DNA from 2 places in the Streptomyces sp. NPDC002574 genome. Region 2 is predicted to be linked to the other one. Evidence: predicted binding sites of a transcription regulator. Region 2 holds the regulator's gene; the other holds the start of a gene.
What was found. Region 2 encodes HrcA, which represses chaperone genes, less so after heat shock. Its sites were predicted from a motif close to TTNGCACTCNGNNNNNCNGAGTGCNAA; they were not measured.

Region 1: a site for HrcA is predicted at 2,431-2,457, ahead of groL (chaperonin GroEL). Genes of this name have one in related genera too.

The regions. Positions count from the first base shown of each region.
Region 1 covers NZ_JBIARB010000007.1:86,993-91,683, reverse strand. The annotation lists SAM riboswitch class I at 1-3, shown strand, start outside; gene thrC (threonine synthase) at 22-1,314, shown strand; gene ACFYXS_RS17870 (ubiquitin-like small modifier protein 1) at 1,365-1,643, shown strand; gene ACFYXS_RS17865 (cold-shock protein) at 2,070-2,276, shown strand; gene groL (chaperonin GroEL) at 2,643-4,265, shown strand; gene ACFYXS_RS17855 (copper homeostasis protein CutC) at 4,368-4,691, opposite strand, start outside.
Region 2 covers NZ_JBIARB010000001.1:333,730-338,420, reverse strand. The annotation lists gene hemW (radical SAM family heme chaperone HemW) at 1-262, shown strand, start outside; gene ACFYXS_RS01675 (DUF3097 domain-containing protein) at 263-1,093, opposite strand; gene ACFYXS_RS01670 (MBL fold metallo-hydrolase) at 1,124-1,858, opposite strand; gene hrcA (heat-inducible transcriptional repressor HrcA) at 2,062-3,078, shown strand; gene dnaJ (molecular chaperone DnaJ) at 3,078-4,217, shown strand; gene ACFYXS_RS01655 (nitronate monooxygenase) at 4,302-4,691, shown strand, end outside.

The DNA.
Region 1 (4,691 bases), on a different contig from region 2:
GGAGAAAGGGCCTCGCCTGACATGGCTGCGCAGACTGTTGTCACCGACGTCGCGTCCACGGATTCCCCCTTCGGACCCGCTTCCGCGTTGTCCTGCCGCGAGTGCGGCGAACGCTTCCCGCTGAGCCCGGTCTTCGCCTGCGAGGTCTGTTTCGGGCCGCTCGAAGTGGCCTACGACCTCCCCGCCGGCGATGCCGAGACGCTCCGCAAGCGGATCGAGTCCGGACCGAACAACATCTGGCGCTACGCGCCGCTGCTGCCCGTCCCCGCCGACGTGGCGTCCAAGCCCAACCTGAACCCGGGCTTCACCAAGCTGGTCAAGGCCGACAACCTCGCCCGCGAACTGGGCATCACCGGCGGCCTGCACATCAAGGACGACTCCGGCAACCCCACGCACTCCTTCAAGGACCGCGTCGTCGCCATCGCCCTGGAGGCCGCCCGCACCTTCGGCCTCACCACGCTGTCCTGCTCCTCCACCGGCAACCTCGCGGGCGCGGTCGGCGCCGCGGCGGCCCGCGCCGGCTTCCGGTCCTGCGTCTTCATCCCGCACGACCTGGAGGAGGGCAAGGTCGTCATGGCCGCCGTCTACGGCGGCGAACTGGTCGGCATCGAGGGCAACTACGACGACGTCAACCGCTTCTGCAGCGAGCTGATCGGCGACCCGATCGGCGAGGGCTGGGGCTTCGTCAACGTCAACCTCCGTCCCTACTACGGCGAGGGCTCCAAGACGCTCGCGTACGAGATCTGCGAGCAGCTCGGCTGGCGCCTGCCGGACAACCTGGTCATCCCGATCGCCTCCGGCTCCCAGCTGACGAAGATCGACAAGGGGCTGCAGGAGCTGATCAAGCTCGGCCTGGTGGAGGACAAGCCGTACCGCATCTACGGCGCCCAGGCCGAGGGTTGCTCCCCGGTCTCCACCGCCTACAAGGCCGGGCAGGACGTCGTGCGCCCGCAGAAGCCCCGCACCATCGCCAAGTCGCTCGCCATCGGCAACCCCGCGGACGGCCCCTATGTGCTGGACATCGCCCGGCGCACCGGCGGCGCGGTCGAGGACGTCACCGACGAGCAGATCGTGGACGCCATCAAGCTGCTCGCCCGCACCGAGGGCATCTTCGCGGAGACGGCGGGCGGCGTGACCGTCGGCGTCCTGAAGAAGCTGATCGAGAGCGGGCAGTTGGACCCGGCCGCCGAGACGGTCGTGCTCAACACCGGTGACGGGCTCAAGACCCTGGACGCCGTCGCCGCGACCTCCCGCCCCACGGCCACCATCCGCCCGAGCCTCGACGCGTTCCGCGCCGCCGGCCTGGCCGGCTGACCCCGACCGCCGATCGCCGACCGTCCCGATACGAAGGTGAACCCCGCATCATGAGCGCGAACGTCCGCATCCCCACCATCCTCCGCCCCTACACCGGCGGCCGGGCCGAGGTCCCCGCCGCCGGCGGCACACTGGCCGAGGTCATCGAGTCGCTGGAGAAGGACCACCCCGGCATCTCGGCGCGCGTCCTGGACGACACGGGCAAGCTGCGCCGCTTCGTGAACGTCTACGTCAACGACGACGACGTCCGCTTCTCGGAGGGCCTGCAGACCGTGGTGGCCGAGGGCGCGTCCGTCTCGATCATCCCGGCGGTCGCCGGGGGCTGTTGAGCCGCGAGCGCCGCGGGACGACCAGGGGTGCCGGGAGTTGCTCCCGGCACCCCTGTGTGCGTGAGAGGTAGTTGAAGGGCTGTACAGTTGCTCTGGAGGCTCGCAACTCCCTGCAACGCTCTGCGTGAAGCGTCTTCCCGGGGCGTCCTTGTCGACGATTTATCGCCAAATTCCCGCGATGATTGTCGTGTTGGCGACATATGTCCCGCCCGAGTTGCCCCGGATTATTGGCCGTTCGAGCCGTTCTTCCCTTTCTCCGTGCCCGGATTTCTCGTCCGATTGACCTGTTGCAGACAGCGTCCGTGCAGATACATTCAGCCGCGGTCGACGCGTTCCGGCGCACGCCCCCTTGGCTGTAGGGGGTGAGGTCTGACCCGGGTCCGCGAGGTGCGGGTCTGTGAAGGGCCAGCAATAGGGGAGTTAGGAATGGCTCAGGGCACCGTCAAGTGGTTCAACGCGGAGAAGGGTTACGGCTTCATCGCGGTCGACGGTGGTGCGGACGTCTTCGTGCACTACAGCGCGATACAGATGGACGGCTACCGCACCCTCGAGGAAGGTCAGCGGGTCGAGTTCGAGATCTCGCAGGGCCAGAAGGGGCCGCAGGCGGACATGGTCCGCCTTGCCGCCGGCTGACGCCGCGCATCGGCCACGGAGCGCCGCGTACGAACGCGCTCGAACGTCACTGTCAAGGCCCGCCCCCTCCACAGGGGCGGGCCTTCGCGCGTTCCCCGGGCGCCGGCGGTCGCCGGGGGGATCTTCGGCGGGCCGCGGGCGACCGGCCGAGCAGCTTGCACTCTCCTAGGGCGAGTGCTAATCATTGGCGTTAGCACTCTGACGTTGAGAGTGACAAAGGACCGAGTGGGTGAGGCCCGTTCGACCGCCGGAAAGGAACCGGCGGGAGGCAGGCCGTCCGTCGCGGGCGCCGGCGCGGTCCTGGAGTAATCCTTCCCCGCAGCCGTGTGCCGCGGGGGGACCCCAAGTCCGGGAGGACCACTTCACATGGCCAAGATCATCGCGTTCGACGAGGAGGCACGGCGCGGTCTCGAGCGCGGGATGAACCAGCTCGCCGACGCCGTCAAGGTCACCCTCGGCCCCAAGGGCCGCAACGTCGTCCTCGAGAAGAAGTGGGGCGCCCCCACGATCACCAACGATGGTGTGTCCATCGCCAAGGAGATCGAGCTCGAGGACCCGTACGAGAAGATCGGCGCCGAGCTGGTCAAGGAGGTCGCGAAGAAGACGGACGACGTCGCCGGTGACGGCACGACGACCGCGACCGTCCTCGCCCAGGCGCTGGTCCGCGAGGGCCTGCGCAACGTGGCCGCGGGTGCCAACCCGATGGCCCTGAAGCGTGGCATCGAGGCGGCCGTCGAGGCCGTTTCCGCCGCCCTGCTCGAGCAGGCGAAGGACGTGGAGACCAAGGAGCAGATCGCCTCCACCGCCTCCATCTCCGCCGCTGACCCCCAGATCGGCGAGCTCATCGCCGAGGCGATGGACAAGGTCGGCAAGGAAGGCGTCATCACCGTCGAGGAGTCCCAGACCTTCGGTCTGGAGCTGGAGCTCACCGAGGGTATGCGCTTCGACAAGGGCTACATCTCGGCGTACTTCGCCACCGACCTGGAGCGTATGGAGACCGTCTTCGACGACCCGTACATCCTGATCGTCAACTCCAAGATCTCCGCGGTCAAGGACCTGCTCCCGCTGCTGGAGAAGGTCATGCAGGGCGGCAAGCCGCTGCTGATCATCGCCGAGGACGTGGACGGCGAGGCCCTGTCGACCCTGGTGGTCAACAAGATCCGCGGCACCTTCAAGTCCGTCGCCGTCAAGGCCCCGGGCTTCGGCGACCGCCGCAAGGCCATGCTCCAGGACATCGCCATCCTCACCGGTGGCACCGTGGTGTCCGAGGAGGTCGGCCTCAAGCTGGAGAACGCCGGTCTGGAGCTGCTGGGCCGCGCCCGCAAGGTCGTCGTCACCAAGGACGAGACCACCATCGTGGACGGCTCCGGCGACGCCGACCAGATCCAGGGCCGGGTCAACCAGATCCGTGCCGAGATCGAGAACAGCGACTCGGACTACGACCGCGAGAAGCTCCAGGAGCGCCTCGCCAAGCTGGCCGGCGGCGTGGCCGTCATCAAGGCCGGCGCGGCCACCGAGGTCGAGCTCAAGGAGCGCAAGCACCGCATCGAGGACGCGGTGCGCAACGCCAAGGCCGCCGTCGAGGAGGGCATCGTCGCCGGTGGTGGCGTGGCTCTGCTCCAGGCGTCCAACGTCTTCGAGAAGCTCGAGCTCGACGGCGACGAGGCCACCGGTGCGGCGATCGTGAAGCTGGCCCTGGAGGCCCCGCTGAAGCAGATCGCGGTCAACGCCGGCCTCGAGGGCGGCGTCGTGGTGGAGAAGGTCCGCAACCTCACCCCGGGTCACGGCCTCAACGCCGCGACCGGCGAGTACGTCGACCTGATCGCCGAGGGCATCATCGACCCGGCCAAGGTGACGCGCTCCGCGCTGCAGAACGCGGCTTCCATCGCCGCGCTCTTCCTCACCACCGAGGCCGTCATCGCCGACAAGCCGGAGAAGGCCGCGGCCCCGGCCGGCGGCGGCATGCCGGGCGGTGACATGGACTTCTGATCCCGCGAGGGTTCAGCGGTACACGATCGAGGGCGGCACCCCGTGCGGGGTGCCGCCCTCGGGCGTTCCCGGGCGCCGGGCCCGGCTGCGTGACGCCGCGAACTAGCCCACGGCGACCGGCGCGTCGAGCAGATCGCGCCAGGTCCGCACGGCCTCCGCGGCGACAGGGCCCGCCCAGCCGCCGGGGCGGACCGCGCCGCCGACGTGGAAGGCGTCGATGCCCGCGGCGAGCAGCCGGGGCAGGTGCTCGGCGCGCAGGCCGCCGCCGACCATCAACTGCGGATCACCGGGCACGCCCTCGGCGGCCTCCGCGACCAGGACGTCCAGGCCGGCGTCGACGCCGCGGGCCGATCCCGCCGTGAGGTACGTGTCGTGCCCGGGCAGTCCGCGCAGCGCCGCGCGCAGCGTGGTGCGGTCCGCGCAGTG
Region 2 (4,691 bases):
GGCGCTCGCGGAGGGGCGCAGTCCCGGCGCGGGCCGCGAGGTGCTGGCCGCGGAGGACCGCCGGGTGGAGCGCATTCTGCTGGAGCTGCGGCTCGCGGACGGCTGCCCGCTGGACATCCTGGCCCCGGCCGGGGCGGAGGCCGCCGGGCGCGCGGTGGCCGACGGCCTGCTGGAGCCGGGCGACTACGAGGCCGGGCGGGCGGTGCTCACACTGCGCGGGCGGCTGCTCGCGGACGCGGTGGTCAGGGACCTGGTCGACTGATCAGGCGCCCGGGGCCGTGACGAAGTCGATCAGCTCCTCCACACGGCCCAGCAGTTCCGGCTGGAGGTCCTTGTAGGAACGGACGGAGCCGAGGATGTGCTGCCAGGCGGCTCCGGTGTTCTCCGGCCAGCCGAGCGCGCGGCACACCCCGGTCTTCCAGTCCTGGCCGCGCGGCACGGCCGGCCAGGCGGGGATGCCGACGGAGGAGGGCTTCACGGCCTCCCAGACGTCGATGTAGGGGTGGCCGGCGACGAGGACGTGGTCGCCGGTGACCGAGGCGGCGATCCGGGACTCCTTGGAGCCCGGGACGAGGTGGTCGACGAGCACGCCGAGCCGTGCGCCGGGTCCCGGGGCGAAGGCCGAGACGATGGCGGGCAGGTCGTCGACGCCCTCCAGGTACTCCACGACGACGCCCTCGACCCGCAGGTCGTCGCCCCAGACCCGCTCGACGAGCTCCGCGTCATGGCGTCCCTCGACGTAGATGCGCCCGGCGCGGGCGACCCGGGCGCGTGCGCCGGGGACGGCGAGGGAGCCGGAGGCGGTCAGCCGCGGGCCGGAGGGCGCGGCGGAGGTGGGGCGCACCAGGGTGACGACCTTGCCCTCCAGGAGGAAGCCGCGCGGCACGAGGGGGAAGACGCGGTGCTTGCCGAAGCGGTCCTCCAGCGTGACGGTGGGCCCCTCGGCGGTCTTCTCGCAGCGGATCACCGCTCCGCAGAAGCCGGTGGAGACCTCCTCCACCACCAGGTCCCGCTCGGCCGCGACCTCGGGCGCGGGCACGGACGGCCGCTTCCAGGGCGGGGTGAGATCGGCGTCGTAGTTCCGGCTGCGCATGCCAGGGATCGTATCCGGGCGGACCGCCGCTCAACCGGATCCGAACCGGGCCGCCAGCGCGTCCCGTTGGGCTCGGACGAAGCCCGCGTCGACCACGGCTCCGTGTCCGGGGACGTAGAGCGCGCTCTCGCCGCCCAGCTCCAGCAGCCGGTCCAGGGTGCCCGGCCACCCGCCCGGGGCGGCGTCCTGGCCGGCCTGGGGCTCGCCGGACTCCTCGACGAGGTCGCCGCAGAAGACCACGACGGGCGTGCCGGGCACGACCACCACCAGGTCGTGGGTGGTGTGTCCCTCACCGGGGTGGACCAGCAGGACCTCGCGGTCGCCGCCGAGGTCCACCGCGCAGCGGCCGTCGACGAGGTGGCCGGGGGGCACCAGGACGTCCGCGGCCCGCGTCGCGGCCTCCTCGGCGACGCCGTACTCGATCGCGTCCAGGCGCAGCGCGGACCGCTCGCGGCCGAGGTGGGCGCCGAGCGTCATCTCGCCGAAGACCTGGGCGCCGGGGAAGGCGGCCGTCCCGAAGACATGGTCGAAGTGACCGTGGGTCAGTGCGATGTGCGTCACGTCGCGCCCGGTCAGCTCCCGCACCCGGCGGCCCAGCTCGGCCCCCTCGGCGACCGAGGAGCCGGTGTCCACCAGCAGGACCCCCTCGTCGCCGGCCACGACCCCGATGGTGACGTCCAGGAACGGCATCCGGCAGCGTGCGACCCCGGGCGCCAGGTGCTCCCAGCCGCCGAAGGCCCCCGGCGCCGTCGGTGTCGTCTCCACACCGCGACGGTATCCCCGCCCGGGTGGGCCGCGCGCGCTACGGTGGCCGGTCGAAGGGGTCCGGGTGCGGACCGCCCTTGCCGAGGTCTTGCCTCCCCGCCGTACACTGACTTGGGGAAAGCTGGCACTCACTTGTCGGGAGTGCCAGGGCACGGAGAACGACCGACGCACCGGTGAACGGACGACTGGAGGTGGACGCCGCAATGCTGAGCGAACGACGGCTCGAAGTGCTGCGCGCCATCGTCCAGGACTACGTGGGCACCGAGGAACCGGTCGGCTCCAAGGCGCTCACCGAACGCCACCGGCTGGGGGTGTCCCCGGCCACGGTGCGCAACGACATGGCCGTGCTGGAGGAGGAGGGCTACATCCAGCAGCCCCACACCAGCGCCGGCCGGGTGCCGACCGACAAGGGCTACCGGCTGTTCGTCGACCGGCTCACGAACGTCAAGCCGCTGTCGGGCGCGGAGCGCCGGGCCATCGGGAACTTCCTGGACGGCGCCGTGGACCTCGACGACGTGGTGGCCCGCACCGTGCGGCTGCTGGCGCAGCTGACCCGGCAGGTCGCCGTCGTCCAGTACCCGTCGCTGACCCGCTCGACCGTGCGGCACGTCGAACTGCTGGCCCTGGCACCGGCCCGGCTGATGCTGGTGCTGATCACGGACACCGGCCGGGTCGAGCAGCGGCTGGTCGACGCCCCCGCGCCGGTGGGCGAGACCGTGCTGGCCGATCTGCGGGCCCGGCTCAACAGCCGGGTGGTGGGACGCCGCTTCGCCGACGTCCCGCAGCTGGTGCAGGACCTCGCGGACGGCTTCGAGCCGGACGACCGGCCCTCCGTCCAGGTCGTGCTGGCGACGCTGCTGGAGACCCTGGTCGAGGAGACCGAGGAGCGGATCATGCTGGGCGGCACCGCCAACCTGACCCGTTTCGGCCATGACTTCCCCCTCACGATCCGCCCGGTGCTGGAGGCGCTGGAGGAGCAGGTCGTGCTCCTCAAGCTGCTGGGCGAGGCCGGGGATTCGGGCGTGACCGTGCGAATCGGTCACGAGAATTTCCACGAGGGCCTGAACTCCACATCGGTCGTCTCCGTCGGCTACGGTTCGGGCGACGAGGCGGTCGCGAAACTTGGCGTGGTCGGCCCGACCCGCATGGACTACCCCGGAACGATGGGAGCGGTACGCGCAGTGGCACGTTACGTCGGACAGATCCTGGCGGAGTCGTAGTGGCCACCGACTACTACGCCGTGCTCGGCGTGCGCCGCGACGCGAGTCCGGACGAGATCAAGAAGGCCTTCCGCCGTCTCGCGCGCGAGCTGCACCCGGACGTCAACCCGGACCCGAAGACCCAGGAGCGGTTCAAGGAGATCAACGCCGCTTACGAGGTGCTGTCGGACCCGCAGAAGAAGCAGGTCTACGACCTCGGCGGCGACCCGCTGTCCGCCAACGGCGGCGGTGCCGGCGCGGGCGCGGGCTTCGGCCAGGGCTTCGGCAACTTCAGCGACATCATGGACGCCTTCTTCGGCACGGCGTCCCAGCGCGGTCCGCGCTCGCGCACCCGGCGCGGCCAGGACGCGATGATCCGGCTGGAGATCGAGCTCGACGAGGCCGCCTTCGGCACGACCAAGGACATCCAGGTCGACACGGCGATCGTCTGCAACACCTGCCACGGCGAGGGCGCCGCCCCCGGCACCTCCGCGCAGACCTGCGACATGTGCCGCGGCCGCGGTGAGGTCTCCCAGGTCACCCGGTCCTTCCTGGGCCAGGTCATGACCTCCCGGCCCTGCCCGCAGTGCCAGGGCTTCGGCACCGTCGTGCCGAACCCGTGCCCGGAGTGCGCGGGCGACGGCCGGGTCCGATCGCGTCGCACGCTGACGGTGAAGATCCCCGCCGGTGTCGACAACGGCACCCGCATCCAGCTCGCGGGCGAGGGCGAGGTCGGCCCCGGTGGCGGCCCCGCCGGCGACCTGTACGTGGAGATCCGCGAGTTGCCGCATTCGCAGTTCCAGCGGCGCGGCGACGACCTGCACTGCACCGTCACCATCCCGATGACGGCGGCGGCGCTGGGCACGAAGGTGCCGCTGGAGACCCTGGACGGCCTGGAGGAGATCGACATCCGGCCGGGCACGCAGTCCGGCCAGTCGATCCCGCTGCACCAGCGCGGCATCACGCATCTGCGCGGCGGCGGCCGGGGCGACCTGGTCGTGCACGTCGAGGTGCAGACCCCGGGCAAGCTCGACCCGGACCAGGAGGAGCTCCTGCGGCGGCTGGCGAAGCTGCGCGGCGAGGAGCGGCCGCTCGGCCAGTTCCAGCCGGGCCAGCAGGGTCTGTTCTCGCGGCTGAAGGACGCCTTCAACGGCCGCTGAGCGCATGGCGTGACACCTACGGGGCGCGGGCACCCGCCCGCGCCCCGCGCGGCCGTGTGTCCGGGCTCGTGAAACGATGGACGCATGGCCGCGCTGACCGATCTGTCCACCCTCGCCGCGCATCCGGTCGTGCAGGCGCCGATGGCCGGCGGGACGTCCACCCCCGCCCTGGCGGCGGCCGTGTCCGAGGGCGGCGGTGTGGGTTTCCTGGCGGCCGGTTTCCGGACCGCGCAGGCCATGCGCGAGCAGATCGCGCAGGTCCGGGGGCTCACCTCGCGGCCCTTCGGTGTGAACGTGTTCATGCCGCAGCGCGAGACCGCAGACCCCGCACACCTCGAGGCCTTCGCCGCGCGGCTGGCCGGTGAGGCCACCCGCTACGGCACGTCCCTGGGCGACCCCGGCACGGGCGGCGACGCCGTGCTGGAGGACGCGTACGGGGCGAAGATCGCGGCCCTGCTGGAGGACCCCGTCCCC